Regions from separate parts of the Klebsiella terrigena genome, predicted to be linked through region 2. Evidence: predicted binding sites of a transcription regulator. Region 2 holds the regulator's gene; each other region holds the start of a gene.
The links. The regulator Fur, encoded in region 2, represses iron uptake genes when iron is present. The targets are predictions, from matches to a motif close to ATAATAATGAGAACNACTATCAA.

Region 1 (7,728 bases), 1.4 Mb from region 2:
CCCAGCAGTCGTAGCCATCCACCTTGTGCAGGCTGTTGGTAAAACGGTGGATTTCACGCAGCGTTAGCGCACGCTGTCCGCTTTCATAGCTGGCGAGCATCACCCGCCCGCTGGAAGCGCCTAAATCAACGGCGACACAATGTCGAAAACTCATGGCAGAGATCCTTCTGAAAATCATTGCCAGCAGTCTAAAAAAGTCGCCGGTCGCGCACCTTCTTGCCACGGACAGAGAAATTTCTCCGCTGGCAAGAAAGCAAAGGTGACCGTGAGAGAGCTCACAATTTCATTCTGTCGCTATCGACGTGGGGGATGTGACGCTCTCCGCAGTTCCCGATCTTTCCGGCTGTTTCTTGAAAAAGCGGCAGGCTTTACGCCGTTTGCGGTCGAAAATTGAAGGCCGGATTGCCGGTCCTTAATTACTATTTGCGACAGTGATTGATAACATTTCTCATTTCGAGGGAGCTGCTATGACCGTATTGCACAGTGTGGATTTCTTTAAGTCCGGTACTTCTGCTGTTGCCATTGAGCCACGCCTCCCTCAGTCGGCGTTTCCGGAGCATCACCACGATTTCCATGAAATTGTTATCGTCGAGCACGGGACGGGGATCCACGTTTTCAACGGCCAGCCCTATACCATCAGCGGCGGCTCGGTCTGTTTTATTCGCGATCACGATCGCCATCTTTATGAACATACCGATAACCTGTGCCTGACCAACGTGCTCTACCGCGCACCGGATGCCTTTCGCTTTCTGAGCGGCGTCAGCCAGCTGCTGCCGCAGGAGCAGGAAGGCAACTATCTCTCGCACTGGCGGGTTAATCAGGGGGCTTTGCAGCAGGTGCGGCAGATCGTCAGCCAGATGGAAAGCCTCGGCGGCGAGTCGGATGTGCATACCATTGCCAGCCGGGAAATTTTGTTTATGCAGCTGCTGGTGCTGCTGCGCAAAAGCAGCCTCGCGGAAGGGGCCGCCGATAGCGAGGCGCGGCTCAATCACCTGATGGCGTGGCTGGAAGATCACTTTGCAGAGGATGTCTGCTGGGAAGAGGTAGCGGCCCAGTTTTCGCTGTCGCTGCGCACGCTGCATCGTCAGCTCAAGCAGCAGACCGGCCTGACGCCGCAGCGCTACCTGAACCGGGTGCGGTTGATGAAGGCGCGCCATCTGCTGCGGCACAGCGATGACAGCGTAACGGATATCGCCTATCACTGCGGATTCGGCGACAGTAACCACTTTTCGACGCTTTTTCGCCGCGAGTTTTCCTGGTCACCGCGTGATATCCGCCAGGGACGCGACGCCATTCTTCAGTAACGCGAGAGCAGTCAACGTTTTAGCGAGCAAAATCGCGAATAATCGAACGTTATTTGTGCCTGGAGTTGTCGCGGTGGCCGGTCAGTTGATTCTTCGCAAAGATGAGTTTTTTGCCTCGCCTTCTCAGGCGGTGGCGGTAGCGGATCGCTACCCGCAAAACGTCTTCGCCGAGCATACCCATGAGTTCTGCGAACTGGTGCTGGTGTGGCGGGGAAACGGCCTGCATGTGCTTAACGATCGCCCGTGGCGCATTACCCGCGGCGATCTGTTCTATATCCGCGCGCAGGACAAGCACTCCTATGCGTCGGTGAACGATTTAGTCCTGCAAAACGTCATCTACTGCCCGGACCGGCTGCGGCTCAACTTTGACTGGGCGGCCCATATTCCCGGACTGTTTGGTACGCCGTGGGTTCCGCACTGGCGAATCGGCAGCTCCGGTATGACCCAGGTGCGGCAGGTGATTACCCAGCTTGAACAGGAGAGCACCCGCAGCGACCCCCAGGCCAATCAGATGGCCGAGCTGCTGTTCGCCCAGTTGGCGCTCATTCTGCACCGACATCGCTACGCGACCGACAACCTGGCGGCGACCCAGAGCGAAGCCCTCCTCGATAAACTGCTGACCGAACTGGCCGGCAGCCTGAACCGACCCTTTTTCCTCGATCGCTTTTGCGCGCGGGAAGCGTGCAGCGAGCGCGCCCTGCGCCAGCAGTTTCGCCAGCAGACGGGTATGACGATCAACCACTATTTACGTCAGCTGAGAATTTGCCACGCGCAGTACCTGCTGCAGCATACGGAGCGGCTGATTGGCGAAATCGCTATGCTGTGCGGATTCGAAGACAGTAACTACTTTTCGGTGGTCTTTAACCGTGAGATTGGCATGACGCCGGGGCAGTGGCGGCAACGCAGTCGCGTCGCCGCTTAGGCGTTTAGTTTGCCATTCCCAGGCCGACAATATTGGCGGCAATAATGATCACCACGCAGCCAAGGCTGAGTACGCCGACCGGACGCCGTCCGGCGTTGTTCCACTCCTTCAGCACCAGCCCCACCAGCCCACCGCACAGAACGTAGAAGCTCATATGCAGCATCCAGCTCATGTAGTCGTACTGTGCCGGAATGCTGGCGTGGCCCCATGCGTAGAAGAAGAACTGCAGGTACCACATCAGGCCGCCGAGCGCGGAAAGCAGGATATTGGCGATGATGAGCGGTTTTGCCCGCGAGAAGTCCGCTTTTATCGACAGGTTTTTCACTTTTGCCAGCCGAATAAAGCAGAATCCGAGGTTCACCAGCGCGCCGCCGCCCATGATGACCACGTAGCTAGGCAGAGCGGTGTACAGCGGGTCAACCCCCAGCGCCGCGGCGGCTTCGTGCATCGGTTTGGCGGCGTTCATTGCAAACGACATCCCCGCCGAGAAAATGCCGCACATGACCGCCAGGACCAGACCTTTTTTAAGGTTGAAGTCTGCGGCCTTAATGCCCATTTTGCGCTCTTTCAGCTGCCCCGCTCGGGTGACAATGGCGACGCCAATCACCGCGACCAGCACGCCGAGCAGTGTCATCTGACCGCCTTTGGTATTGATTAAAACCTCGAACTGACCGTTGAGAATCGGGGTCATGAGCGTACCGACGATCAGGGTAATGCCGATGGCGATACCGATCCCCATCGACATGCCGAGATAGCGCATGGTCAGGCCGTAGTTGATATTGCCGATACCCCACATCGCGCCGAACAGGAAGACCGGCAGCAGAGTCGAGGCGCTAAAGGAGTTGTAATAGGCCCAAAAATCAGGCAACAGCAGGGCGCTGATAGTCCAGGGCAGGATCAGCCACGAGACAATCCCGCCGATAGACCACATGGTTTCCCATGACCACTGCTTAACTTGTTTGAACGGAGCATAGAAACAGGCTGCACTGGCCGCACCTATCAAATGCCAAAAAATACCCATCGTAATCGCGTGATTCATTGATTTTATCCTCATCTATTTTTTATCGGATAAATCTTCTTCCGACCCGATGAGTGTAAAAATCGGTCAGTTTTATCGCCTTCAGGCTGTTGCCACGTGTGGGTAAACCCTGGCAACCAACGGCTTAATTACTTGTTCCAGCTCACAAAATCGCGGGTATCACACTCTGTTATAACCTTATTAAAAATACGGCATTGATAAGCGTTTTCAATATCATTTAATTAACTATAATGAACCAACTGCTTACGCGGCCTTAACACTTTCAGCCGCTCGACAATAATGGAGATGATTATGAGTTTTACACTGCCAGCCCTGCCGTACGCTTATGACGCCCTGGAACCGCACTTCGACAAGCAGACTATGGAAATCCACCATACTAAGCACCACCAGGCTTACGTTAACAACGCGAACGCTGCGCTGGAAAGCCTGCCGGAATTCGCCGATCTGTCTGTTGAAGAGCTGATTACTAAACTGGATCAGCTGCCGGCTGACAAAAAAGGTCCTCTGCGTAACAACGCGGGCGGCCACGCTAACCATAGCCTGTTCTGGAAAGGCCTGAAAACCGGTACCACCCTGCAGGGCGACCTGAAAGCGGCTATCGAGCGCGATTTCGGCTCCGTTGATAACTTCAAAGCTGAGTTTGAAAAAGCTGCAGCCACCCGTTTCGGCTCCGGCTGGGCGTGGCTGGTACTGAAAGGCGACAAGCTGGCCGTGGTTTCTACCGCGAACCAGGACTCCCCGCTGATGGGTGAAGCTATCTCCGGCGCTTCCGGTTTCCCGATCCTGGGCCTGGACGTGTGGGAACATGCTTACTACCTGAAATTCCAGAACCGCCGCCCGGACTACATCAAAGAGTTCTGGAACGTGGTTAACTGGGACGAAGCAGCAGCGCGTTTTGCCGCCAAAAAATAAGGTTGCATTGTGCTGAACGAGAAGCGAGTCTGATGACTCGCTTTTTTTATACCTGTAGCAGGGGGCAGCAGATGCACTATCCGGTGAACGTCTTTGTGGGCAAGATAAGGGATTACGAAGGAAGCCGTCCGAGCGCCATCGGGAAAATCCAGGTCGACGGTGAGTTAACCCTCGGCGATCTGGGGCTGGAAGGCGATGAGCAGGCGGAAAAGAAAATTCACGGCGGCCCGGATCGCGCGCTCTGCCAGTACCCGCGCGAGCACTACGCCGACTGGATCCGCGAATTCCCCCAGCAGGCCGACCTTTTCTGCGCGCCGGCCTTTGGCGAAAACCTTTCTGCTGAAGGAATGACCGAGAAAAACGTCTATATCGGGGATATCTTTCGCTGGGGCGAGGCGCTGATTCAGGTAACGCAGCCGCGCTCGCCGTGCTTTAAGCTCAACTTCCATTTTGCCATCAGCGATATGGCCCAGCGCATGCAGAATAGCGGTAAAACCGGCTGGCTGTACCGGGTGGTGGCGGGGGGCGTGGTCTCCTGCGACGCGCCGCTGGAGCTGGCCTCCAGGGTGAGTGATATCAGCGTACATGAGGCCGGCGCGATTGCCTGGCATATGCCGTTTGATGACGAGCAGTATCATCGCCTGCTCAGTGCCGCAGGGCTGTCGGTAAGCTGGAGCCGTACCATGCAGAAGCGGCGTTTAAGCGGCAAAATCGAAGATAATTCCCGCCGATTGTCGGGGAAATAAGGCTTCCCCGGCTGCGTGCGCAGACCGGGGAACGCCGCGTCAGGTGCGCTTATACAGCGGCAGCCAGATGGTCAGCCGCAGGCCGCCCAGCGGGCTGTCGTCGGCTTTCACCCAACCGCGATGCTGCTGAATAGCGGCTTCGACAATCGCCAGTCCCAGACCGGTACCGCCTGACTCGCGATCGCGCGCTTCGTCGGTGCGGTAGAACGGGCGGAAAATCTGCTCGCGATCCTCAGGGCTGACGCCCGGACCGTCATCATCGACGTTAACCGTGATGCCGTCTTTATCCACCGAGAAGCTCACCGAAATTCGGGTATGCGAGTAGCGCAGCGCGTTGCGTACGATATTCTCCAGCGCGCTTTCCAGCGCGTTGGGGTTGCCGTACAGCGGCCACGGCCCCGGCGGATACTCCACGGTGAACGATTTTCCTACCTGCTCGGCCTCGAAGGCGGCGTTATCGAGCACCTCGCCCCACAGCTGGTTGGCTTTTACCGTCTCGCTGACCAGCGCGTTGTTGGCCTGATTGCGCGACATCACCAGCAGATCGTTGATCATGCTGTCCAGCCGATGCGCCTCCATCTCAATACGCTCCAGCTCTTTGCTCTCGCCGCTGCGGCGGCGCAGCAGGGCGGTGCCCAGCTGCAGTCGCGTAAGCGGCGTGCGCAGCTCGTGGGAGATATCGGAGAGCAGACGCTGCTGGCTGGTCATCATCCGCTCCAGGGCGGTGACCATCTGGTTAAAGCTGGTCCCGGCGGCCAAAAACTCCTGCGGGCCGGCTTCCAGTTCCGGATGCTGGCGCAGGTTCCCCTGGGCGACCTCGTCGGCGGCATTTTTCAGCTTACGCGCCGGTTTTGCCAGACTCCACGCCAGCCATAGCAGCAGCGGAGCGCTGACCAGCATGGTGACGATAAGCAGCAGCAGCGGACGGTCAAACAGCAGGTTGATGAAATCGGATTGTGACGTGCTGGCGGGGCGGATCAGATAGAGCTGATAATTATCCTCACCATCCCTGACGGAAAACGGGCCGACCATTTCCAGACGACCGTAGCGTTTTTTCTGCGGATGATCGGCATTATCGGCCTGGCCGATAAAGTTGCGAATAATCTGCATTTCGTTGCGTTCTGCGCCGATAACGCGCCCTTCGCTGGTGACCAGCAGCAGGCGCTGTCCCGGCGGAGCCCATTTATCTATCGCCCGAAACAGACGACGCCACCACATCAGATCGTTGGGTGGATCGGTCGCCAGCTCGGCCTCAACGTGCTGCTCAATCATGATGCCCTGGCGTTGCTCGCTTTCCAGAAGTTCGGTCATCTGGCGCGAATCCAGCTTGGGCAGCATCAGAACCAGCATCAACACCAGCGCCAGCGTGAGCCAGAAAATAGCGAAGATGCGTGCGGTTAAACTTCCAATCATGAAGCTGAAACCATCAGATAGCCGCGCCCGCGCAGGGTTTTAAACCACGGGTGGCCGTCTTTACGCTCCGGCAGCTTACGCCGCAGGTTAGAAATATGCATATCGATGGCGCGGTCGAACGGCGTCAGGCGTTTTCCCAATACTTCCTGACTCAGATGTTCACGAGAGACCACCTGGCCAAGATGCTGCGCCAGCAGGTACAGCAGGGTGAACTCCGTTCCGGTAAGCTCCAGCGTTTGACCATCAAAGTTGGCTTCCTGACGGCCCGGGTTGAGGCTCAATGCGTCAACCTCCAGCGTCGGTGAGCCGGCTTCGGTGGTTTGCTGCTGCTCACTCCAGTGGGAGCGGCGCAGAATCGCGCGTATGCGCGCCACCAGCTCACGATCGTTAAACGGCTTAGGCAGATAATCATCCGCGCCCAGTTCAAGGCCGAGAACGCGATCCAGCTCGCTACCGCGGGCAGTTAGCATGATAACGGGAGTCTGGTGTGTCTGACGCAACTCTTTAAGCGTATCGATACCGTTTTTCTTCGGCATCATCACATCAAGTAAAAGTAAATCGATGCTGTCGTCCAGGAGAGCCAGCGCCTGTTCCCCATCATGGGCTACGAGCACGTTAAAGCCTTCCATATCGAGCAGCTCTTTTAACAGGGAGGTGAGCTCCCGGTCATCATCAACTAACAGGATTTTGTTCATTGTTTAAATACCTCCGAGGCAGAAATTACGTCATCAAGGCTCGCTAATCCATGACTTTACGTTGTTTTACACCCCCTGACGCATGTTTGCAGCCCGAATCGTAAACTGTCTCTCGTTGAATCGCGACACAAACGTTTTGGGAGTATGTGATGCGCAATGTTATTGCTGCCGTCATGGCCTCAACGCTGGCGCTAAGTGCTAATAGCCAGGCCGCTGAAGTCGTTACCAGCGTTAACTGGCTCCCCGGAGAAGAAGGGGCGCAGCGCAGCATCCAGGGCCACATGTTTGATGGCATAAGTTTAACCGAACAGCAACGACAGCAGTTACGAGATCTTATGCAACGGGCACGCCACGATAGGTTACCCGTTAATGTTAGCGAAATGGAGACAATGCATAGCCTTGTCACCGCAGAAAAATTTGATGAAAACGCTGTGCGCGCTCAGGCCGATAAGATGGCGCAGGAACAGGTTGACCGCCAGATCGAAATGGCGAAGGTTCGCAACCAGATGTACCACCTGTTAACGCCAGAGCAGCAAGCGGTTTTAAATGCTAAGCACCAGCAGCGAATGGATCAGTTGCGTGAGGTTGTAAGGATGCAGAAAGGCTCAGCGAAGATGCTTTCAAGTAGTAGCAATACCGTGCAACCCCAGTAACAAACCCTGTTTTCCTTGCCATAGACACCATCCCTGTCTTCCCC
Region 2 (7,728 bases):
GCCCGATCGGGAGCGTCCCCTCTTCCCGGCTAGCGTCGCGCTATCGGGAGAGGGTTCACCAGGCTATCAGGCGTTTTTCAGCACTTCGCTGACAATTTCTACCGCCTCTTTCTCAATCTGCTTGCGATGTTCTTCGCCGAGGAAGCTTTCGCAGTAGATCTTGTAGGCGTCTTCCGTGCCTGACGGACGGGCGGCAAACCAGCCGTTGTCGGTCATCACCTTCAGACCGCCAATCGACGCACCGTTACCCGGCGCGGCGGTCAGGCGAGCGGTGATCGGATCGCCCGCCAGCGTGCTTGCGCTGACCATCTCCGGCGACAGCTTCGACAGCGCCGCTTTTTGCGCGGAGGTTGCCGATGCCTGCAGGCGGTTATAGCTCGGCGCGCCGAAGCGTGCGGCCAGCTCATCATAGTGCTGCTGCGGGTTTTTACCGGTGACAGCGGTGATTTCCGCGGCCAGCAGGCACATGATGATCCCGTCTTTATCTGTAGACCACGGCGTGCCGTCAAAACGCAGGAACGAAGCGCCCGCGCTCTCTTCACCGCCGAAGCCAAAGCTGCCGTCAAACAGGCCGTCAACGAACCACTTAAAGCCCACCGGCACTTCCACCAGTTTACGGCCAAGATCGCCGACCACGCGGTCGATCATCGCCGAAGAGACCAGCGTTTTGCCGACGGCAACCTCTTTGCCCCACTGCGGACGGTGCTGGAACAGATAGTTAATCGCCACCGCCAGATAGTGGTTCGGGTTCATCAGTCCGGCCGGGGTTACGATGCCGTGACGGTCGTAATCCGGATCGTTGGCGAAGGCCAGATCAAACTTGTCGCGCAGCGCCAGCAGGCCGGCCATCGCGCACTCGGACGAGCAGTCCATACGGATAGCGCCGTCTTTATCCAGGTGCATAAAGCGGAAGGTTTGATCGACATGATCGTTAACGATGGTCAGATTCAGCTTGTAGTACTCGGCGATGCGTTTCCAGTATTCAATCCCGGAGCCGCCCAGCGGATCGACGCCAAGCTTAAGGCCCGCTTTTTGAATCGCCGCCATATCGACGATATCGGCCAGACCTTCAATAAACGGCTGAACCAGATCCTGCTCTTTCACGTGGCCGGAGGCCAGAGCGGCATCGAGGGAGATGCGCTTCACGCCCTGCAGGCCGGAAGCCAGCAGTTCGTTAGCCCGGTTCTCCACCACCTTGGTGACGTTGGTATCAGCCGGACCGCCGTTCGGCGGGTTGTACTTGATACCGCCATCTTCCGGCGGGTTATGCGACGGCGTAATTACGATGCCATCCGCCAGCGGACCACCCTTTTTGTTGTGCACCAGAATGGCGTTGGAAATCGCCGGCGTCGGGGTGAAGCCGTTGTTTTCCTGCACGATCACATCAACACCGTTAGCCGCCAGTACTTCCAGTACGGAAATAAAGGCCGGCTCGGAGAGCGCGTGGGTATCCTTACCGACGTAGCATGGACCGGTAATGCCGTTCTTCGCGCGATCTTCCGCAATCGCCTGAGCAATCGCCAGAATATGCTGCTCGTTGAAGTTATGGCGACCTGCGCTGCCGCGATGGCCAGAGGTCCCGAACTTCACCGCATGCTCCGCGTTGCCTGCTTCCGGCTTCAGTACATAGTACTGGGCAGTCAGCTGGGCGACGTTAATCAAATCACTCTGTTGTGCAGGCTGCCCCGCACGCTTATCGATTGCCATTGCCTGATCCTTCTGATGCAAAGGTGAATAAAGCTAGATCGTGCCGCAAACCTTCTCAATCAACTCCGCAGGGAATTGCATTGACTGCATGATATGTTCAATCATGCTGCATTTACGGCCAGTATTGGTATTGGTGATCACCCACCACGGCGTGCCGGGGACCTGCTTAGGCTTGGTCTGATTGCCGCTTTTCAGCAGGATGCGGGCATCTTCAGCGAAATAGGTTCGCGTACGCCCGTGCAGAGACTCGGTGGCCGCAGCAAACGCTTTGCTGTCCAGCGAGTAGAGCGTCGTCAGCACCAGCATAAAACGGTTTACCGCGCGCTTTTGCTCGGCGTATTCATCAGATAACAGCAGTTCGCGCACGGCGCGGACTTTATCCTTCACCGGGTTAACGGGCTTGACCTCAACAACGGCGGTCGGAGCCGGGGCCGGCGCGGCTTTCGCAACGGCAGTGGCAGTCTGGGAAGCGGCGGAAAATTTCAGCATGCGCCGTAAAATGTCGGATGCACTCTCACCAATATGCTGGGTGTGGCTGGCAATATAGCGATAGAGATCATCATCAACTTCAATTGTTTTCATCTTAATCCAGTACGATATCTTATTCTGAATACAAGTTGTCAGGATTATAAGGACAAATCCTAACCGCGGAAAGCGTCAAACCAGGATGGCGGTAAAACTCAGATAGCTCTGGGTCTTGCAGCCGGATGGCAGAATGTCCAACATAATACCCTAACCCGACGGAGCGAAAAAAAGAACTTTGCCATGAAATTAAATAGCCGCGCGCAATCTGCACAAAATCCGCACAATAATTCCCCTGTCGTCCTGGTTCACGGTCTGTTTGGCAGCCTTGATAACCTGGGTATCCTCGCACGCGACCTGGTCGCCGACTACGATATCCTGCAGGTTGATATGCGCAATCACGGTCTTTCCCCGCGCGATCCGCAGATGACCTACGCCGCGATGGCTCAGGATCTGCTCGACACCCTTGACGACCTGCAGCTGGAAAAAGCGACCTTTATCGGCCACTCAATGGGCGGTAAAGCGGTGATGGCGCTTAGCGCCCTCGCGCCGGAACGCATCGACGGCCTGGTGGCTATCGATATCGCGCCGGTGGATTATCACGTCCGCCGCCACGACGAAATCTTTGCCGCCATCAACGCCGTGACCGCCGCCGGCGCCGCAACCCGCCAGCAGGCGGCGGTGGTCATGCGCGAGCACCTGCAGGAAGAGGGCGTGATTCAGTTCCTGCTGAAGTCCTTCGTTGACGGCCAGTGGCGGTTTAACGTACCGGTCCTGTGGGATCAATATAGCCATATCGTTGGCTGGCAGCCGGTTCCCGCCTGGCCGCATCCGGTCCTGTTTATCCCGGGCGGCAACTCTCCCTACGTGTCCGATGAGTATCGCGACGCGCTGCTGGCGCAGTTCCCGCAGGCCCGCGCGCACGTGATTGCCGGCGCGGGCCATTGGGTCCATGCGGAGAAACCGGAGGCGGTACTGCGCGCAATTCGCCGATATCTCTCCTCTTTAGCGGCATAACTGGCTAAAAACTGCCCGACCGCGCCGCAGAATGCCCGCGGTCGTTGGCGCAGCGGTTCGCCTGATGTATTATGGCGCGCTATCTGTGTCGGCAATGGCCCGACAACTCGTTTCCCCGAAGTCACTCTGAATCATGGCAAAAGAACAAACGGACCGTACGACATTAGATTTGTTCGCAACCGAGCGTCGCCCGGGTAGACCAAAGACCAATCCGCTTTCGCGCGACGAGCAGCTGCGCATCAATAAACGCAACCAGCTTAAACGCGACAAAGTTCGCGGTTTAAAGCGCGTGGAGCTCAAGCTCAACGCTGAAGCGGTTGATGCGCTCAATGAGCTAGCTGATGCCCGCAATATGAACCGTAGCGATCTGATTGAAGAGATGTTGATGAACCAGCTGGCAGCCCTGCATAGCCAGGGTAAAGTCTGAGAAACCTCAAAAACAACACTTTCATGTAGCAGAGTGTGCAGTCGGGTGTGATTGCTGTTTCCGCGCCCTTCCCTGTTCTGCTATGATTGCCGTTATCTGCGGGCATTACGCCACTACCACATCATTAAGTTTCAAGAGGTTATTTTACTCATGGCAATCATCGGCATCTTTTTTGGCAGCGACACCGGCAACACCGAAAATATTGCAAAAATGATCCAAAAGCAGCTCGGTAAAGACGTTGCTGATGTTCACGACATTGCCAAAAGCAGCAAAGAAGACCTGCAGGGTCATGACATTCTGCTGCTGGGCATCCCAACCTGGTACTACGGTGAAGCGCAGTGTGACTGGGATGATTTCTTCCCGACGCTGGAAGAGGTCGACTTCAACGGTAAGCTGGTCGCCCTGTTTGGCTGCGGTGACCAGGAAGACTATGCTGAATACTTCTGTGATGCGCTGGGAACCATCCGCGACATCATCGAACCGCGCGGTGCAACCATCGTCGGCCACTGGCCAACGGCGGGCTACCATTTCGAAGCCTCTAAAGGTCTCGCCGATGACGACCATTTCGTCGGTCTCGCTATCGATGAAGACCGTCAGCCTGAGCTGACCAACGAGCGCGTTGAGAAATGGGTTAAGCAGATTTCTGAAGAACTGCATCTCGAAGAAATCAAAAACGCCTGATGGTTAAACGGCGATACCTTCGGGTATCGTCGTATTAATAGGTAAAAGCAATAAAACTAATAGCTACAAGTTTTTAACTTTTAATCACATATCTGTACAATGTCCTCTGATTTAACGAGGAGACGTGACACAGTTTGTAGCGTGTGCCTCGTTTTTGACAGCATACAAGGCTCGATGCTTGCGGTTTTCATTTCATCATGGCAGTTCTATAATGAGACGCGTTACATCGGGTGATTCTCTGTATTACTTCCGCTAATGGAAGTAGATCGTTTAGCAACAGGACAGATTCCGCATGACTGACAACAATACCGCATTGAAGAAGGCTGGCCTGAAAGTCACACTTCCACGATTAAAAATTCTGGAAGTGCTGCAGGGGCCGGATAACCATCACGTCAGCGCGGAAGATTTATACAAACGCCTGATCGACATGGGGGAAGAGATCGGTCTGGCTACCGTTTATCGCGTACTGAACCAGTTTGATGATGCCGGCATTGTTACCCGCCATAATTTTGAAGGCGGTAAATCCGTTTTCGAACTGACACAGCAGCATCATCACGATCACCTGATTTGCCTCGATTGTGGCAAAGTGATCGAATTCAGCGATGACTCTATCGAAGCGCGTCAGCGTGAAATTGCCCACCGTCACGGTATCCGCCTGACCAACCACAGCCTGTACCTGTACGGTCACTGTGCTGAAGGCGACTGCCGCGAAAATGAACACGCGCACGACCCCAAGTAATATGATGCCAGCAGGAAAGCCAACCGGACGGTTGGCTTTTTTTATACGCTGAATTCGCCGCGCCATATTCCCTCCTCCGCGATGTTGCTTTAATGTAAAATCCCTTCCCGCCTGACCCCGAGAATCGACATGGAACTTCGTCAGCTACGTTACTTCGTTCGTATTGTGGAAACCGGCAGCATGGGCAGCGCCGCGCTGGATCTCAATATTGGCGTCTCAGCGCTCAGTCAGCAAATGACGCGCCTGGAAAGTGAACTCTCGATTCGCCTGCTCCAGCGTACCTCGCGCGGCGTCACGCCCACCAGCGCCGGCCTGGCCTTTTACTTTCAGGCGCAGCTGGCGCTACGCCATGCCGATGATGCGATCCTGGCTGCCCGCGAAGCTCGCCTGTCCGGGCACGTCAGCGTCGGCATGGCACCCAGCACCGCGTCGATACTGGGGATGCCCTTTATTAACGCGATGCGGGAAAGCTATGCCGATGTTCGTCTGCACGTCGTGGAAAGTCTCTCCGGCAACCTGGAGCGGATGATCAACACCCGCCAGATTGATTTAGCCGTCGTTTTCCAGAAGGAGAAAATCCTGCGCTGGAGCGCCAGACCGATCCTCGAAGAACGGCTATTTTTGATTGGCACCTACGCCGTACTGGCCGATATCGCCGACGACGCCATCTCCCCCTCTCAGCTGGCAAACATTCCCTTGATTATGCCCAGCCAGGGCCACGGCCTGCGTGGCAGGCTGGAGGCGATCGGCCAGGAACACGCCATCAAGCTGGATATTGCCGCTGAAATTGATGGCCTGACTCTACTGATGCGCGCCGTGCGCAGCGGTCTTGGGGCCACCCTGCAGCCCGGGGCCGCCATTTCCCATCTTGATAAAGAAGCGCTGAGAGTGATCGGCGTCCACAACCCGATACTCAGTCGCCCCAACTTTTTGGTTAGCCTGTCTGACGATGAGCTCACCCCGGCAGGTCTTGCCGCCCGCGTGGTGCTTAGCAAAGTCATGCGCCAACTGGTGGATGCAGGCAGCTGGCCGGGAGCCACCCTTTACGCTAACTAAAGCCCTCTTTAGCTACGCAGCATAGCGCCCGCACAGCCCCAGCGTATACATTCCAATTACAAATTTAACAATTAGTTAAAGAGTAATGGAGTCTACGATGGTTGATGTACTGGTGATTGGCGGAGGCAATGCTGCGTTATGTTCCGCTTTAACCGCCCGCGAAGCAGGCGCGTCGGTGCTGTTGCTGGAGGCAGCCCCTCGCGAATGGCGCGGGGGAAATTCCCAACATACCCGCAATCTGCGCTGCATGCACGATGCGCCGCAGGATGTGCTAGTGGATAGCTATACCGAAGAGGAGTTCTGGCAAGATCTCTGGCGAGTCACCGAAGGGAATACCAATGAAGCGCTGGCGCGTCTGGTAATCCGTACCTCTTCACGCTGCCGTGACTGGATGCGCCAGCACGGCGTTAACTTTCAGCCTCCCCTCTCCGGAGCGCTGCACGTGGCGCGCACCAATGCCTTTTTTATGGGTGGAGGCAAGGCCCTGATGAATGCCTACTACCGCAGCGCGGAAAGGCTGGGCGTGCAAATCCGTTACGATACGCCGGTGCAGGCGCTTGAGCTTCGTAACGGCAGGTTTGTCGCAGCCCTGGCGGGAGAGGAGCGCATTGCTGCCAAAACCTGCGTGCTTGCTGCCGGAGGTTTCGAATCCAACCGCCAATGGCTCCGTGAGGCCTGGGGTGAAAACGACCGCGGCGAGTGGCCTGCCGATAACTTCCTCATTCGCGGCACCCGCTTTAATCAGGGGGTGCTGCTCAAATTTATGATTGACGCCGGTGCGGATATTATCGGCGATCCTTCTCAGTCGCACTGCGTGGCGATTGATGCCAGAGCGCCGCTGTATGACGGTGGCATCTGTACCCGCGTGGACTGCGTCTCGCTAGGCGTGGTGGTTAACCGTGATGCGGATCGGTTTTATGATGAAGGCGAAGATTTCTGGCCGAAGCGTTACGCCATCTGGGGACGTCTTGTCGCCCACCAGCCGGGGCAAATTGGTTTTTCCATTATCGACAGTAAAGCCATCGGCCACTTTATGCCACCGGTTTTCCCAGGGGCGCAGGCTAATACCCTGGAAGAGCTGGCCCGCCAGCTAGGTCTGGATGCCGCGCGCTTTACCCGCACGGTGAATCAATACAATCAAGCCTGCCGGCCAGGGCAATTCGATCATACCACCCTCGATAACTGCGCGACGTCAGGCCTGACGCCGCCAAAAACTCACTGGGCGCGGCCTATTGATACTCCGCCTTACTACGGATATGCCCTGAGGCCGGGGATCACCTTCACCTATCTGGGGCTGAAAGTGAATGAACATGCGGCGGTTCACTTCGCCGGACAGCCAAGCCGCAATCTGTTTGTGGCCGGCGAGATGATGGCAGGTAACGTGCTTGGTAAGGGCTATACCGCAGGCGTCGGCATGTCGATCGGGACCACCTTTGGGCGTATCGCCGGAGAACAGGCCGCGCTGGCCGCACGTCAGGAGGCACACCATGAAGCCGCTTGAGAAATTAATCATCGAGGCGCAGATTCTCACCGAACCGGAAGCGGAAGTCGAACGGGTGATGCAGGTTTGTAATGCCTG
Region 3 (7,728 bases), 2.0 Mb from region 2:
AAATGACATTCAATTTAATGAAAATGCTAATCAATGGCCTGCTATCAGCGGATGGTGTAACTAAACGTAAATCCCTCCGGTTAAGAGTTTTCTTAAGTAAGTTCTGAGAGTATTCTATATTTGTGGACATCGGAAATATCATTTCCGGCCACTCATGGAGAGCGCGGAATTATATTATTCCGCCAGTAAAGTTTCGTGTGAAGGTCTCGTAATGAAGCTGTTGGGGGCGAAAGCTCTTAACCCGCGAAGGCCCCCTTCCAGATTAATAAGGATATTTTATGGTAGTTGCAGGAATGGCTCAAAAGCTGAATAACCAGATGAATCTTGAGTTCCGCGCGTCGAACTCGTATCTGCATCTGAGCGAGTGGTGCGCACAGCAGCGCCTGAACGGCTCCGCGACGTTTCTCCGCACCCAGGCGCAGTCCAGCGTCACGCTGATGATGCGGGTGTTCGAATTTATGAAAAAGGGCGGCGAGTGGCCTATCGTGAAGGCCGAAGGCACCTATCATCAGGAGTGCAGCTCCCTCGAGGATCTGTTTACCCAGACTCTTGCCGACTATGAACAGCGCAGCAGCCTGCTCGCCGGTCTGGCAGAAGAAGCTAAAGCGCAAAGCGATGATTCCACCTGGCGCTTTTTGACCCTCTTAGAGAAAGAGCAGCAGCAGGACGGCATGCTCCTGCAAACCGTTCTCGATGAAGTGCGTAGCGCCGATAAAGCCGGTCTTTGTCTGCAGCAAACCGACCGCCGTCTGATGGATCTGGTGGCGCAGCAGCGCCATTAATCCGGCTTAGACAAACGCCGCATCAGCCGCGCCTTCAGGCTGGCTAAAGTCAGCGGGAACCACCGCTCCAGGGCACCGTTCAGGCTATTAATGAAAGGTGCCCGATAATTCACCTCCCGCTTCGTTCCGCCAGCGCCCTTGCCAGTCTCGTCTGAGAGCCCAGCGACCAGCCTTGGGCATCGCTTCAGGCCTCCTCGCACATAGCCCACACGCTCCCCCGCCCTGATATTTTGGCGCTCCGCAGCCGTTTGTTATTCCTAAAAAGCATTAAAAACTTTTAAGCCGATCGCATTACTGCGCAGCTAAATCGCCTGACCGATGATTAGTGACGGGGATCACTTTCTAAACCGTGAGTTAATAATATAAAAACACTGTTTCAAAAATTTAAAACAAGAGGTTTATATTAATGGCAAGATACGCGGCTTCAGCCTCGCAAGGGCTGCAGGGAAGACCGATTTTGTTACGCCATCAGCTCGCCTACGGTGGCGGCAACTTACTGGGGAGCGGCGCGCTGGCAATCAGCGGCGCCTGGTTACTCTATTTTTATACGACATTTTGCGGGCTGACGCTGATCGAGGCCTCGTTAATTTTCTCGATCGCCAGCATTATCGACGCCATCAGTAACCCGTTAATGGGCTATCTTACGGATAACTTCGGTAAAACCCGGCTCGGCAGGCGCTTTGGCCGGCGGCGCTTCTTTTTGCTCATCGGCATTCCGCTGATGATGTTTTATCCGCTGCTATGGGTAGAAGGGCTCGGCTTTTGGTACTACCTCAGCACCTACGTGATCTTCGAAATCATTTATACCTCAATCATGGTGCCTTACGAAACGTTGGCCACCGAAATGACCGACGATTTCTCATTACGGTCTAAGCTCACCGGTTATAAAGCCATTTTTGGCAAGCTGGCAAACTTCCTCGCGGCCTTTATTCCGGGCCAGTTCATCCTGCTGTACGGCAAGGATTCCGCTACCCCGTTCTTCCTGACCGGCCTGACCTACGGCATCATTCTGATCGTCGCTATCTCCTGCCTGTGGTACTGCAGCTGGGAGCGTCCGCGGGAAGAGGAGAGCAGCGTCAGCGAGAAGAGAGGGCTGCTCAATACGCTGCTGCTGCTGGCTAAAGATATGCGCTCGACCTTTTATTTACGCGTCTTCCGCAAACATCTCGGCATGTACCTGTGTGGCTTCGGCGCGGAATGGCTGTTCGCCTCCATCTTTACCTATTTTGTTATCTTCGTTCTGCAGCACGATCCGGCGATGGTTGCCGGGCTGAACAGCCTGAACTCAATTCTGCAGCTGGTCTCTACCGCGCTGTTCATCGGCCTGTGCGTGAAAAAAGGCTTCAGCAAGCCCTATATCCTCGCGCTGAGCGTGGTTATCTTCTCGGTACTGCTCTACACCTCGCTGTGGTTTTTCCATCTGCCGGCGCACCTCGCTACCGTGCTGATGTTCGGGATCACCGTCCTGTTTGGCCTCGGAACCGGCGGCGTGTATTACATCCCGTGGACGGTTTATACCTTCCTTGCCGATGTGGATGAGATTTACACCGGCCGCCGTCGCGAGGGAATTTATGCTGGCGCCATGACCTTCTCCGGGAAAATACTACGCTCGATCATCGTCTTCACCATGGGGGCTATTCTCAGCTTCTACGGCTTCCAGTCGAAGGCGCATACCCAGCCGGAAAGCGCGGTTACGGCGATTGCCGTGGTGTTCTGTAGCGGAGTGGTGCTGCTGGCTCTGGCCGCGATCGTCTTCAGCAAGCAGATGAAGCTGGATCGCAAAGCCCATATGGTGGTCTTACAGGAGGTTGCGCGGATTAAAGCGGGAGGCAAAATCGGCGATATCGCGCCGGAGGTACGGGTTGTCGTTGAGGATCTCGTCGGCCATCGCTACGAAGAGTGCTGGGGTAACAGCAAGCTGTTTAGGGGTGAAGAGGCGACCCCGGCCCGTTCCGCAGTCTCCCACCAGGCCTGATGGATACCCCGCCACCACGTGTGGCGGGGTAGAACCAATTAGTGAGCTTCGCTTTGCGGGGTGAACTTCAGCTCAATCAGGGCAATCGCTTTTTGCACCGCACGCATCGTAACCGGGTCGGACGATGAAGGATGGCTTGAAAAATCAATCGCTTTAAGCTGAGTTGCCATCTTTTCGCGCACCTCTACAGGGGCGATAACGTCAATGACATCGAGGATCTGTTTGATAACCAGCTGACAGGCAACCACGTCGGAAACCAGCTCGTCTTGTTCGGTAAGGTGTTGAGACATTTTTTGCTCCTTTTTGCAGGAGCGTAATAGTACCCTAAATCAGCTGAGATAAAAAAACCTGCCGCAGCAGGTTTTTTTATCAGAACATGCCGGCTGGCGGCACATCTTTGAAGGTCTTGCAGTAGGTGTCAAAAATGCTTTTCAGGATCTTGCGCAGCTTCATGGCGTCACTCCGTTTTTGTTATGCAGGTGTTAATGCTTGTCCGACTATAATATGACCGCCATCACAAAAATCAATTTAAATGTGCGCCAAATCACAAAAATAATTGCAGACTGAATTTTAAATTTAACAAAAAGCGAACGGAGCCGGAGCGTTCCCCCTCTCCTGCCCGCGATCTCAGCAGGCTATGGCAACAACATAATGACGACAAACATCTCCGCCCGGGAAGACCGGGCGTTCTCGGCGCCAGCGCTGCTGGTCGCCGGGGCCTTTTTTATGGAGTTTCTCGACGGAACGGTGATCGCCACCGCGCTACCGGACATGGCGCAAGATTTTGGCGTGGCGGCGGTGGATCTCAATATCGGGATCAGCGCCTATCTGATTACGCTGGCGGTATTGATCCCGGCCAGCGGCTGGATAGCCGATCGTTTTGGCGCCCGCAGGGTCTTCACCCTCGCGCTGGCGATTTTTACCCTTGCCTCGGTGTTTTGCGGCCTTTCCAGCAATGTCGATACCTTCTTTGCCATGCGTATTCTGCAGGGAATGGGCGGCGCGCTGATGGTCCCGGTCGGCCGTCTGGCGGTACTGCGTACCACCCCGAAGCACCAGCTGATTAAGGCCATTGCGACGCTGACCTGGCCCGCGCTGGTGGCGCCGATTATTGGCCCGCCGCTCGGCGGCTTTATTACCAGCTACGCCAGCTGGCACTGGATTTTCTTTATTAACGTCCCGCTGGGTCTCGCGGCGATGGCGCTGTCGCTGCGCATTATTCCCGATATTCGCGAAGAGGAGCGGCGCCCGTTCGACCTTCCCGGCTTCCTGGCCACCTCGGTTGCCATGGTCAGCCTGGTCAGCGCCATGGAGATCCTCGGCGATAACCGGCCCGAGGGCTGGAAGACCCTGGCGCTGCTGGGGCTTGGGATCGGCTGCATGCTCTTCTCCCTGCGCCACTTCCGCCGCGCCGCCTGGCCCATGGTACGCCTCGATGCGCTGCGGGTCCCCACATTCAGGGTCACCATGTACGGCGGCTCGCTGTTTCGCGCCTCCATCAGCGCCGTGCCTTTCCTGCTGCCGCTGCTGTTCCAGGTGGGATTCGGCATGGATCCGTTCCACTCGGGGCTGCTGGTGCTCGCCGTGTTCGTCGGTAACTTCACGATTAAACCCGCCACCACGCCGCTTATCCGCTGGCTCGGCTTCCGCCGCCTGCTGCTGATTAACGGCGCGCTCAACGTTCTGTCGCTGCTGGCCTGCGCATTTTTGACTCCGCAAACGCCGGTGTGGTTAATCCTGCTGATCCTGTTCCTCGGCGGCGTTTTCCGATCGATTCAGTTCACCGGCATCAGCACACTGGCCTTTGCCGATGTGCCCTCCCCGCAGATGAGCTACGCCAACACCTTGTTCAGCACCGCCTCGCAGCTGGCGGTTGGCTTAGGGATAACGCTTGGCGCGATAGGTATTCGTATTGGGGAAAAGCTGAGCGAATGGCTAAGCCTGTCGACGCTGCCCGGCATCAGCTTTCGACTCTCATTTGTGTTTATTGCGCTGATTTGTCTGGTGGGAATGGTGGATAGCCTGAAGCTGAAGGCGGATGCCGGAAGCAGCGTGTCGAACAAGGAAGCGTAGGCGAAAGTAAGGCCAGCCGCGGCTGGCCTTACCGATGATTAACCGACGATGTGGCGAACGAAGGCTTCGATCTCTTTGTCCTGGCAATTCTCGAAGAAGCACTGCTGGAAGCGCGGACCTGAGACGGCGGTTTTAACCAGTTCCGGGTCGATAGCGCGCAGCGTGTCGAGGTAATTCTCTTTCACCACCGCCGCTTTCACCGTATTCAGAATACCGGCATTGCGCACCTGCGGCTCTTTACGCTCCGGCGGATAGCCTTCCCCGTTGCGGCCGGTGAACGCTTTTTCGAAAATAAAGCGCACGTTCAGCTCTGCGCCCCAGCCGAAACCTTTCGCAAACGGCAGAGAGAGCGCGTTGCCGTTGTTGATCTGGGCAAACAGGAAAGCGTCGGCAGGATCGATACAGTAGCCGCACACCACGCCCGGATGGATATTCAAAGACATCAGCGCGCCCTGGCCGGTGCCGCAGCCGGTAACCACGAAGTCCACCGCTTTGGAATTCAGCAGAATGCTGGCCATGATGCCCAGATGAATATAGGTCAGGTGATGATCGTGCTCATCGCTCATACCCACGTTGTAAACCGGGAAGCCTTTCTCGTCGGCAACGGCGTTGAGCTCGTTGAGGATGATGGCATTTTTGTTTGCCTGGCTGTTTTCCATCATCAGTGCAATTTTCATGCTTTACTCTCCTGAATGCTTTGCGGGTACTTCCGCGATAGGTCGTTAACGTTGGTATGACATTACTACTTAACAAACGCACTTTCAAATTTTATGAAAAGTTGTTTTATAAATTACGTAGCGCTTCACACTTTTGCCCTCCAACCCCGTCCCCCGCTCTTTGCGCCTCCGCCTCCCTGCCGCTCCCCGATCGGCAAAATCCGCGCGAGGCCCTCAGCCGCTCGTCATTTGGATGCGCATATTTATCTGGCTCGACGCTATTTATTAAATATCAATTAAAACCATTCTCATTAATTATTAAATTGCCAATGCGTTTTATTCCCATTTGCATTTTTAATAAATGAAGTTTTTAATTTACTTTTTGCAAATAAATAAATAACAAATTATAGTGAGCGCACAATAATCTTAATTACCTATATTTTCGGAGCGCGCGCTATGCTGAAAACAGAAATGATCGATAAGCTCAATGAGCAAATGAACCTTGAACTCTATTCTTCTTTGCTTTATCAGCAAATGAGCGCGTGGTGCAGCTATCATAGCTTCGAAGGTGCGGCGGCGTTTCTTCGTCGTCACGCTCAGGAAGAGATGACCCATATGCAGCGCCTGTTCGACTACCTGACCGACACCGGCAGCCTGCCATGCATCAACGCCATTGCCTCGCCGTTTGCCGAGTACGCGTCGTTGGATGAACTGTTCCGCGTTACCTACGAACACGAACAGCTGATTACGCAGCAAATTAACGCCCTGGCCCACGCCGCGATGTCTGCGCAGGATTATCCGACCTTTAATTTCCTGCAGTGGTATGTTGCCGAGCAGCACGAAGAAGAGAAACTGTTTAAATCCGTTATTGATAAACTGACCCTCGCCGGTAAAAGCGGCGAAGGTCTGTACTTCATTGATAAAGAGCTGGCAACGCTCGATACGCAGGAATAATTATACCGGCGACGATGCTCCGGCATTGTCGCCCGGTTAATGCTGACAAATTTTGCTTTCGCTGGTATTAAACCCGGCGTCTGCGGCAATAAACTTGCCTTTATTCTGTAGAAATATCACCAGCTCCCCAGCGGTTAGATTTTCCGCCGAACAGGTGTGAAAACGGGCCTCGTCGCCAAAGCGAGCGACTATCGCCGCTTCCAGGCTGGCAACGCTGTAGGCTTCGCCCGAAGCGATCATCATCTGCAGTACTTCATGACCGTGAATAGATTGCATAACTCCTCCTGTAAAGCCTCCACGATAAACCACCTTATGGCTTCAGGCTTTGCGCCAGCGCAGCATTAGCGCGGCTCTCAGGCTGTAAACATTTACTGACAAGCACTGTAACCCTCATTTGACGAATCTGCCGATTTCACATACTCTGCGCGACATATTTTATTGTTAATTCCTTCATGGATAGAGAGAAACGTGAAGAACCGCACTCTAGGTAGTATTTTAATCGTGGCAGGGACCACTATTGGCGCAGGGATGCTGGCCATGCCTCTGGCATCCGCTGGGGTTGGTTTCGGCGTCACGCTCGGGCTGCTGATCGCCCTGTGGGCTTTGATGTGCTATACCGCGCTGCTGCTGCTGGAGGTCTATCAGCACGTGCCGGCGGACATGGGGCTGGGCTCGCTCGCCGCCCGCTACCTCGGGCGCTACGGACAGTGGGTCACCGGTTGTTGCATGCTGTTCCTGATGTACGCCCTGACCGCCGCCTACATCAGCGGCGCGGGAGAGCTATTGGCCTCCAGCCTGAACCAGTGGCTGCAGTGGGATCTTCCGCCGGCAGGCGGGGTGCTGCTGTTTACCGGCATTGGCGGGGCGGTGGTTTGCCTCGGGACCTCGCTGGTCGATCTGTTCAACCGCTTTTTATTCAGCGCCAAGATCATTTTTCTCGCCATTATGCTGGCCCTGCTGCTGCCGCACATTCATCAGATAAACCTGCTGACCCTACCGCTTCAGCAGGGGCTGGCGCTCTCGGCGATCCCGGTTATCTTTACCTCTTTTGGTTTTCACGGCAGCGTGCCGAGCATCGTCAGCTACCTTAACGGCGATATTCGTAAGCTGCGGCGGGTGTTTATCATCGGCAGCTTTATCCCACTGGTAGCCTATATTTTCTGGCAGCTGGCGACGCTGGGCAGCATTAGCTCTCCGACCTTTGCCGCCCTTCTGGGACAGCACGCGGGCCTGAACGGCCTGCTGGAAGCTATCAGAGAGGTCGTCGCCTCACCGCACGTTGAGCTGG
Region 4 (7,728 bases), 100 kb from region 2:
GGGATAAGCTTAGGCGTGCCGGTGCTGCCGCCGGAGAGCTGGAAAAACGCCACCTCGTCGGCAGGCGTTGGGTTGGCGATAAAGCCCTCGGCGGGCTGGGCGATCGCCGCGGCCAGGTCATACTCGCCGCTATCGCCGCGCAGCAGCGCCACCCGCACCGACGGATGCTGCTCGATAAAGCCGTTGAGGAAGCTATCGTCGGCAAACAGCGCGTGCTGACGATCGGCCACCAGCAGCGCCGGTTCAATCTGCGTCGCGTAGGCGTTGAGCTCGCTGCGCTGATGGCTGAACAGCGCGTTGACCGGCGCCACGCCGATGCGCAGCAGCGCAAAGAAGGTGATGTAGAACTCGGCGACGTTGCCCAGCTGCACCAGCGCGGTTTCGCCGCGCTTGAGCCCCATCCCCTGCAGGGAGCTGGCAAGGTTATCCACCAACCGGTTGAACTGGCGATAGCTGTACTGAACCTCGCCGTCGATAATCGCCACGGCATCGCTTGCCGCGTGACGGGTAATCAGCTCGGTTAACGGCAGATCCTGCCAGTAGCCCTTTTCACGGTAGCGGGCGGCAAAGCTTTCCGGCCAGCGGTTAAATGCAATCATCATCGCCTCTTAATACAAGCCGAACACGTTCAGCATAGTGGTCAGTTTGACGCCGGTTTCGCGCCACTCTCCCAGCGGGGAGGAGGCCGGAACGATCCCCGCGCCGGCAAACAGGCGCAGCGTGTTCTGCTGCAGGCGGGCGCAGCGAATGGTCACCACCCACTCGCCGTTGCCTTCGTCATCACACCAGCCAACGATGCCGCCGAACAGCTGGCGATCGAACGGCTCCAGCTCGCGGATCAGCCGCGTGGCGGCCTGGTGCGGGAAGCCGCTGAGGGCCGGCGTCGGATGCAGCAGGCAGGCCAGCGACATGGCATTTTCCCCGGCCGCGGCGGTCCCGGCGATGGGCGTCGCCAGATGCCATAAGGTTGGGGTGGTGATCAGCTGCGGAGAGTCCGGCAGCGACAGCTCGCAGCAGCGCGGCGCAAGCACCGCCTTCATCGCCTGGGTCACCAGCTCGTGCTCGTGGCGATCTTTGCCGGACGCCAGCAGCTTGTTGCCCGCTTCGCGATCCAGCACGTCGTCCGGCTGACGCCGGGCCGAGCCCGCCAGCGGTAGAGAGCTAAAGCTATCGCCCTCTTTACGCAGCAGCAGCTCCGGGCTGGCGCCGAGGAGAACGCCGCCGTCCGAGAGCGGCACGTGGAAGTTAAAGCTGGCGGGGTTTTGCGCGATCAGGCGCTCCAGCAGCGCACCGCTGTCCACGCGATCGCGGGTGGTGATATCGATCAGCCGCGACAGCACGACCTTATCGACTTCCGCCGTGGCGGTCAGCGCGCTCGCGCGCTCGACCATCGCCATAAATGCGTCCTGCTCGGGGATCTCCTGGCGGGCCACCACGTCCATTGCCGCCTGGCCCGACGCGTAGCGCGCGGAGCGCTGCTTGCCGGTGCGGGAGAAGGTTTCCCAGCGCTCGGGAATAAACAGTTCGGACGGCTGGCGGGTATCGAAGGGGATCGCGCCGACCATCACCGGCTTGCTGATCCCGGCGGCTTTCGCCTCCTGGAACGCGGCGGCCATTTTTTGCTGGAATTCACCGGACAGCGCATCGCCGCCGGCGGCGGAATGAGAGAAGCGCCTGAAACAGCCTGAAGTGCTAAAACTGCGGTACGGCGACATAAAGAAGAAGCTTTCTGGTGCCAGGGTCATTTTTTGTTCCCGTACATCCTCGGCCATTGACGTTTCCATATCATCCTCCAAAAACGATAAAGATATTACGAATAATTATCATTTATATTTTGGTTGGCTAACCTAAAAGGTATTGCTCTACATGTCAACCGTATAAACAGCATGTTGTGCTACTTAGGCTTGCATCCCTGCGGCACAAAGTTGAAAATGAGACGCATTTATCTCAACTCAATCAGGACGCAAATTCGTGAATTTCTCCACTTTGTGCCGCCGTACCCTGCTGGCCTGCGGGCTGGCGTATTTAGGAATTACCTCAGCGTTCGCCGCCGACTGGCCGCGTCAGATAACCGACAGCCGCGGCGCGCACACCCTTGAACAGCGGCCGCTGCGCATTGTGTCCACCAGCGTCACCCTCACCGGCTCGCTGCTGGCGATTGATGCCCCGGTGGTAGCCAGCGGGGCCACCACGCCGAATAACCGCGTGGCGGATGGCCAGGGATTCCTGCGCCAGTGGAGCAGCGTGGCCCGCGAGCGTAAGCTGGCGCGGCTCTATATCGGTGAGCCGAGCGCCGAGGCCGTGGCCGCACAGATGCCGGACCTGATCCTGATTAGCGCCACCGGCGGCGATTCCGCGCTGGCGCTCTACGATCAGCTTTCTACTATTGCGCCGACGCTTATCATTAACTACGACGATAAGAGCTGGCAGGCGCTGCTCACCCAGCTCGGAGAGATTACCGGCCAGGAGAAGCAGGCCGCGGTGCGCATTGCCGAATTTGATAAGCAGCTGGCGGCGCTGAAGCAGCAGATGAAACTGCCGCCGCAGCCGGTTAGCGCGCTGGTTTATACCGCCGCAGCCCATAGCGCCAATCTGTGGACCCCGGAGTCGGCCCAGGGCCAGATGCTCGAACAGCTGGGCTTTACGCTGGCTACCCTTCCCGGCGGGCTGCACGCCAGCCAGAGTCAGGGTAAACGCCACGATATCATCCAGCTGGGCGGAGAGAACTTAGCCGCCGGCCTCAACGGCCAAAGCCTGTTCCTGTTCGCCGGCGACGAGAAGGACGCTCAGGCAATTTACGCCAATCCGCTGCTCGCCCACCTGCCTGCGGTCGAAGCCAAACGCGTCTATCCGCTGGGCATCGAAACCTTCCGTCTTGACTACTACAGCGCCATGCTGGTGCTGCAGCGCCTCGCAGCCTTCTTCGGCTAAATCCTCTTCCCGGCCGGCGCCATGCCCGGCCGGGAAGCCAATCAACTTTCGCTCACCGTCTCCGGGCGCTGAAAGCGGCGTAGTTCGCTCAGCAGCCCAATCAACATTGCACCAACGATAACCAGCGCCCAGCCGCTGACGCTTGCCGACGCGACCGGGGTCATCATCACGCCGAGGCCGCCCAGCAGCGCGGCGCCAACGGCATCGCCGGTGACGTTCTGCGCGGTCCACAGGCCGTTGATGCGCCCAAGCATCGCTTCCGGCGTCTGAGTTTGAATCAGGGTGTACTGCAGCAGCGAACTGATGGCGCTCAGCCAGCCAAACAGCGCCAGGCACAGCGCGCCCAGCTGCCACAGCGGCATCAGGCTAAACAGGGCGATGGCGACAAAGGAGCCGACGGTGGTGGTCAGCATCACCGCGCCAGGCCTGGCGGTTTGCGCCAGCTGGCCGCTGGTGAGCGCCCCGAGCGCTGCGCCCAGCGGGATCGCGGCGTACAGCAGGCCGATTTGCGAGGCCGACATCTGCCAGCCTTCGGCCAGCGCCGGATAGAGTACGCGCACCGCGCTCGCCATCGTCAGCAGGCCGCCGAGCAGCGCAATACCGCCAATCAACGGGCTATTAAAGAGGAATTTAAGCCCCGCCAACAGCGACTTCAGCGGATGCTCGCGCGGCTGAGGCGGCGGCGGGAGCTGCGGTAAACGCAGCAGGGTTAAAGTGGTGATAAAGGTTCCGGCCGCCGCCAGGCCGTAGTTCCAGGCCACGCCGCCGGTCGCCAGCAGCAGGCCGCCGATCATCGGCGAAATCACCGAGCCCAGGCGCACCGTCAGCATGGTAATCGCCCCGGCCTGCATCAGATTTTCCCGACCAACCAGCGCGGGGGTTGCCGCCAGCAGCGCCGTGACGCCCAGCGAGGCGAAGAAGCCGTCCCAGACGCCCAGCAGGTAGATAGCCGCCAGCGAAGGCTCGGGCAGCATGGCGTTGAGGCACAGGCCGACAAAACCGATCCCGCAGGTGCCGCGCGCCAGCAGGATCAGGCGCTTACGCTCGTAGCGATCCGCCAGCACGCCCCCCACCATCAGGCCGATAAACATCGAGCCGCCGGTCAGGGTGACCGAGAGCCCCACCTGCAGGGTGGAGTGGGTCATCATCTGGATTTGTACCGGGATAGCAACGCCCAGCAGGCCAAGCGAGAGGATAGAGATAAAGCGGGCGATAAAGACGGCGCGAAACGCCGGATGCGTTTTCAGCAGGCTCAGGTTCAGCAGCCGGGATTGTCGGTTCATTACAACACCTTGTTATTATTTTCCATCGATACTCGTTATACGTCGGGCGACAGATGCGCTGGCGGCAGACGGCCGATCCCGGCCTCGCGATAGCGGCGCGTCGGCCGCCGGGTGCACGCCGACACGAGGCCGGGCGCTGACCGCTCGGGCACGCACGCCCTGCCGTCGCGATGCATCCCGAATGATTTGCGTATACCATTCTTAGGGGCCGCCATGCTAACATAACTGAATAGAATCGATAACGATAATTACTATCATTATCATGTCAGGGATGTGAACTATGTCGTTTTCTACGACCAGGGTGCGCGCCGTCGCCGTGCCGGGTCTGCTGCTGGTCTTAGCCGTTGCGATTGCGCTCAGCCTGCTCGTTGGCGCCAAACCTCTGCCACTCAACGTCGTTGTGGATGCCTTTACCGGCACCTGTCAGAGCGCTGACTGCACCATCGTGCTCGATGCCCGTCTGCCGCGCACCCTTGCCGGACTGCTTGCCGGCGCCGCGCTAGGGCTGGCGGGGGCGCTGATGCAAACCCTCACCCGCAACCCGCTGGCCGACCCCGGTATCCTGGGCGTCAACTCCGGCGCCAGCTTCGCGATCGTGCTGGGCGCCGCGCTGTTCGGCATTCATTCACCGCAGGAGCAGCTGCTGATGGCCTTTTGCGGCGCCTTTGCCGCCTCGCTGCTGGTGGCCTTCACCGGCAGCCAGGGCGGAGGCCAGCTTAGCCCGGTGCGTCTGACGCTGGCCGGCGTCGCCCTGGCGGCGGTGCTTGAAGGGCTCTCTAACGGCATTGCGCTGCTTAACCCCGACGTATACGACCAGCTGCGCTTCTGGCAGGCCGGCTCGCTGGATATCCGCACCCTGCAAACGCTAAAAATCGTCCTGCTCCCGGTGCTGATCGCCGGCGCGGTAACGCTGCTGCTCAGCCGGGCGCTGAACAGCCTGAGCCTCGGCAGCGACACCGCCACCGCGCTCGGCAGCCGGGTGGCGCGCACGCAGTTTATCGGCCTGCTGGCAATCACCGTCCTTTGCGGCAGCGCTACGGCGGTGGTCGGGCCCATCGCCTTTATCGGCCTGATGATGCCGCACATGGCGCGCTGGCTGGTGGGCGCCGACCACCGCTGGTCGCTGCCGGTCACCCTGCTGGCCACCCCGGCGCTGCTGCTGTTCGCCGATGTCCTTGGCCGTCTGCTGGTGCCCGGAGAGCTGCGGGTCTCGGTGGTCAGCGCCTTTATCGGCGCCCCGGTGCTGATCTGGCTGGTGCGTCGCCAGCCGCGCGGAGGTGCAATGTGACCGCCCCTTCCCGTCGTTTGCTGCTCAGCTGTTTTATCCTGATTGTCGCCAGCGTGGTCGTCTCCCTCTGGGGCCTCGGCAGCGGCCTGGTGCCGCTGCGGGTGGAGCAGGTTATCTCCGCGCTGCTGGGCGATGCGCCGCGTAATATCACCATGGTGGTCACCGAATGGCGGCTGCCGCGGGTGCTGATGGCGCTGCTGATCGGCGCGGCGCTGGGCGTTAGCGGCGCGATTTTTCAGTCGTTGATGCGCAACCCGCTGGGCAGCCCGGACGTGATGGGCTTCAACACCGGCGCGTGGAGCGGCGTGCTGGTGGCGATGGTGCTCTTTGGGCAGAACCTGACGGCTATCGCGCTGGCGGCGATGGTTGGCGGGGTGCTGACCGCCCTGCTGGTCTGGCTGCTGGCCTGGCGTAACGGGATTGAAACCTTCCGGCTGATTATTATCGGTATCGGCATCCGCGCGATGCTGGTGGCGTTCAATACCTGGCTGCTGCTGCGCGCGTCGCTGGAGACCGCGCTCTCCGCCGGGCTGTGGAACGCCGGTTCGCTCAACGGGCTGACGTGGGGTAAAACCTGGCCGTCGGCGCCGCTTATTGTGCTGATGCTGGCGTGCAGCGTGCTGCTGGTACGGCGCATGCGCCTGCTGGAAATGGGTGACGATACCGCCTGCGCGCTGGGCGTGCGGGTCGAGCGCTCTCGCCTGCTGCTGATGCTGGTGGGGGTGGTGCTCACCGCCGCCGCCACCGCGCTGGCGGGTCCAATCTCCTTTATTGCGCTGGTGGCCCCGCATATCGCCCGCCGCCTCAGCGGCACCGCGCGCTGGGGTCTGACTCAGTCGGCGCTGTGCGGCGCGCTGCTGCTGGCGCTGGCCGACTACAGCGCCCAGCGCCTGTTTATGCCCTATCAGCTGCCGGTGGGAGTCGTCACCGTCAGCCTCGGCGGTATCTATCTCATCGCACTGTTAATTCAGGAGTCCCGCAAAAAATGACCGCTGTAACCCCCCGTTTGCGCGGCGACCAGTTGACCCTGGCATACGGCAAAAAGATCATCGCCGAATCGCTGAACGTGACCATTCCCGACGGCCACTTCACCGCCATCATTGGCCCCAACGGCTGCGGAAAATCGACGCTGCTGCGCACCCTCAGCCGCCTGATGACCCCGGCCAGCGGCCATGTTTACCTCGACGGCGAGCAGATCCAGCGCTACGCCAGCAAGGACGTCGCCAGGCGCATCGGCCTGCTGGCGCAAAACGCCACCACCCCGGGCGATATTACCGTCCAGGAGCTGGTCGCCCGCGGCCGCTATCCGCATCAGCCGATGTTCACCCGCTGGCGGAAAGAGGACGATGAGGCGGTCAATCAGGCGATGCGCGCCACCGGCATCACCGACCTTGCGCAGCAGAGCGTTGACACGCTCTCCGGCGGCCAGCGCCAGCGCGCGTGGATTGCGATGGTGCTGGCGCAGGAAACCGCCATCATGCTGCTCGACGAACCGACGACCTGGCTGGATATCAGCCATCAGATCGATCTCCTCGAGCTGCTGAGCGAGCTGAATCGCGAGAAGGGTTATACCCTGGCGGCGGTGCTGCACGACCTCAACCAGGCCTGCCGCTACGCCACCCATCTGATTGCCCTGCGCGACGGCAAAATTATCGCCGAAGGGGCGCCGAAAGAGATCGTGACCGCCGAGCTTATCGAGCGGATTTACGGCCTGCGCTGTACCATCATCGACGACCCGGTCGCCCACACGCCGCTGGTGGTACCGCTGGGCCGCCGCTAGCCGCTGGTACTCCCCCGGCTAAAGCATAAAAAAACCCCGGTTCGCGCGACGCTGACCGGGGCTACAGAGCGATGTGCAGAGGTCGTCCGGAAACCTCCGGACGACGCGCGACCTATCCCAGAATCTCCCGCACCACCGGACCTATCGACTCAAAAGCCTGGGGAGAGACAATCTCCACGTGCGCGCACGCCTGGCTGAAGACCTCCAGTTCGCCAACCCACGGTCCCCACAGCGCCTGCGGGTCCATCCCCGGCTGGCGCGTTTTTTCCGCCACGAACAGGGTCGCCTTGCCGTCGAACTTCGCGCTGTGCGCGGTGGTCAGCAGGCGCACCGCGTCGGCGTAGTTGCCCTCGATGGTGCTAAAGAGCTCGCCGGACGGCTGCCCCTGCTGCGCGGCAAGGAACGCTTCCCGCTCGCGGTCAATTTCCGCCAGCACCTGCGGGTCG

Region 1: sodA (superoxide dismutase [Mn]) is a predicted target of Fur. The motif match lies at 3,460-3,482, and genes of this name have one in related genera.
Region 3: ftnA (non-heme ferritin) is a predicted target of Fur. The motif match lies at 5,776-5,798, and genes of this name have one in related genera.
Region 4: fepD (Fe(3+)-siderophore ABC transporter permease) is a predicted target of Fur. The motif match lies at 4,456-4,478, and genes of this name have one in related genera.

Annotation. Positions count from the first base shown of each region.
Region 1 is NZ_CP050508.1:5,481,909-5,489,636, reverse strand. Features, by position in the region: gene rhaB (rhamnulokinase) at 1-154, opposite strand, end outside; gene rhaS (HTH-type transcriptional activator RhaS) at 468-1,304, shown strand; gene rhaR (HTH-type transcriptional activator RhaR) at 1,378-2,226, shown strand; gene rhaT (L-rhamnose/proton symporter RhaT) at 2,231-3,265, opposite strand; gene sodA (superoxide dismutase [Mn]) at 3,557-4,177, shown strand; gene yiiM (6-hydroxyaminopurine reductase) at 4,249-4,923, shown strand; gene cpxA (envelope stress sensor histidine kinase CpxA) at 4,963-6,336, opposite strand; gene cpxR (envelope stress response regulator transcription factor CpxR) at 6,333-7,031, opposite strand; gene cpxP (cell-envelope stress modulator CpxP) at 7,181-7,684, shown strand.
Region 2 is NZ_CP050508.1:4,041,911-4,049,638, forward strand. Features, by position in the region: gene pgm (phosphoglucomutase (alpha-D-glucose-1,6-bisphosphate-dependent)) at 67-1,707, opposite strand; gene seqA (replication initiation negative regulator SeqA) at 1,741-2,289, opposite strand; gene ybfF (esterase) at 2,473-3,246, shown strand; gene ybfE (LexA regulated protein) at 3,380-3,673, shown strand; gene fldA (flavodoxin FldA) at 3,824-4,354, shown strand; gene fur (ferric iron uptake transcriptional regulator) at 4,647-5,093, shown strand; gene tcuR (tricarballylate utilization LysR family transcriptional regulator TcuR) at 5,223-6,149, shown strand; gene tcuA (FAD-dependent tricarballylate dehydrogenase TcuA) at 6,247-7,650, shown strand; gene tcuB (tricarballylate utilization 4Fe-4S protein TcuB) at 7,637-7,728, shown strand, end outside.
Region 3 is NZ_CP050508.1:2,033,040-2,040,767, reverse strand. Features, by position in the region: gene HCK03_RS09595 (non-heme ferritin-like protein) at 279-782, shown strand; gene HCK03_RS09590 (MFS transporter) at 1,240-2,757, shown strand; gene HCK03_RS09585 (DUF2766 family protein) at 2,796-3,047, opposite strand; gene azuC (stress response protein AzuC) at 3,127-3,210, opposite strand; gene HCK03_RS09575 (MFS transporter) at 3,409-4,830, shown strand; gene HCK03_RS09570 (RpiB/LacA/LacB family sugar-phosphate isomerase) at 4,869-5,507, opposite strand; gene ftnA (non-heme ferritin) at 5,943-6,440, shown strand; gene HCK03_RS09560 (YecH family metal-binding protein) at 6,477-6,716, opposite strand; gene tyrP (tyrosine transporter TyrP) at 6,909-7,728, shown strand, end outside.
Region 4 is NZ_CP050508.1:4,142,338-4,150,065, forward strand. Features, by position in the region: gene entE ((2,3-dihydroxybenzoyl)adenylate synthase EntE) at 1-599, opposite strand, end outside; gene entC (isochorismate synthase EntC) at 609-1,784, opposite strand; gene fepB (Fe2+-enterobactin ABC transporter substrate-binding protein) at 1,972-2,931, shown strand; gene entS (enterobactin transporter EntS) at 2,973-4,214, opposite strand; gene fepD (Fe(3+)-siderophore ABC transporter permease) at 4,495-5,502, shown strand; gene fepG (iron-enterobactin ABC transporter permease) at 5,499-6,491, shown strand; gene fepC (iron-enterobactin ABC transporter ATP-binding protein) at 6,488-7,282, shown strand; gene entF (enterobactin non-ribosomal peptide synthetase EntF) at 7,395-7,728, opposite strand, start outside.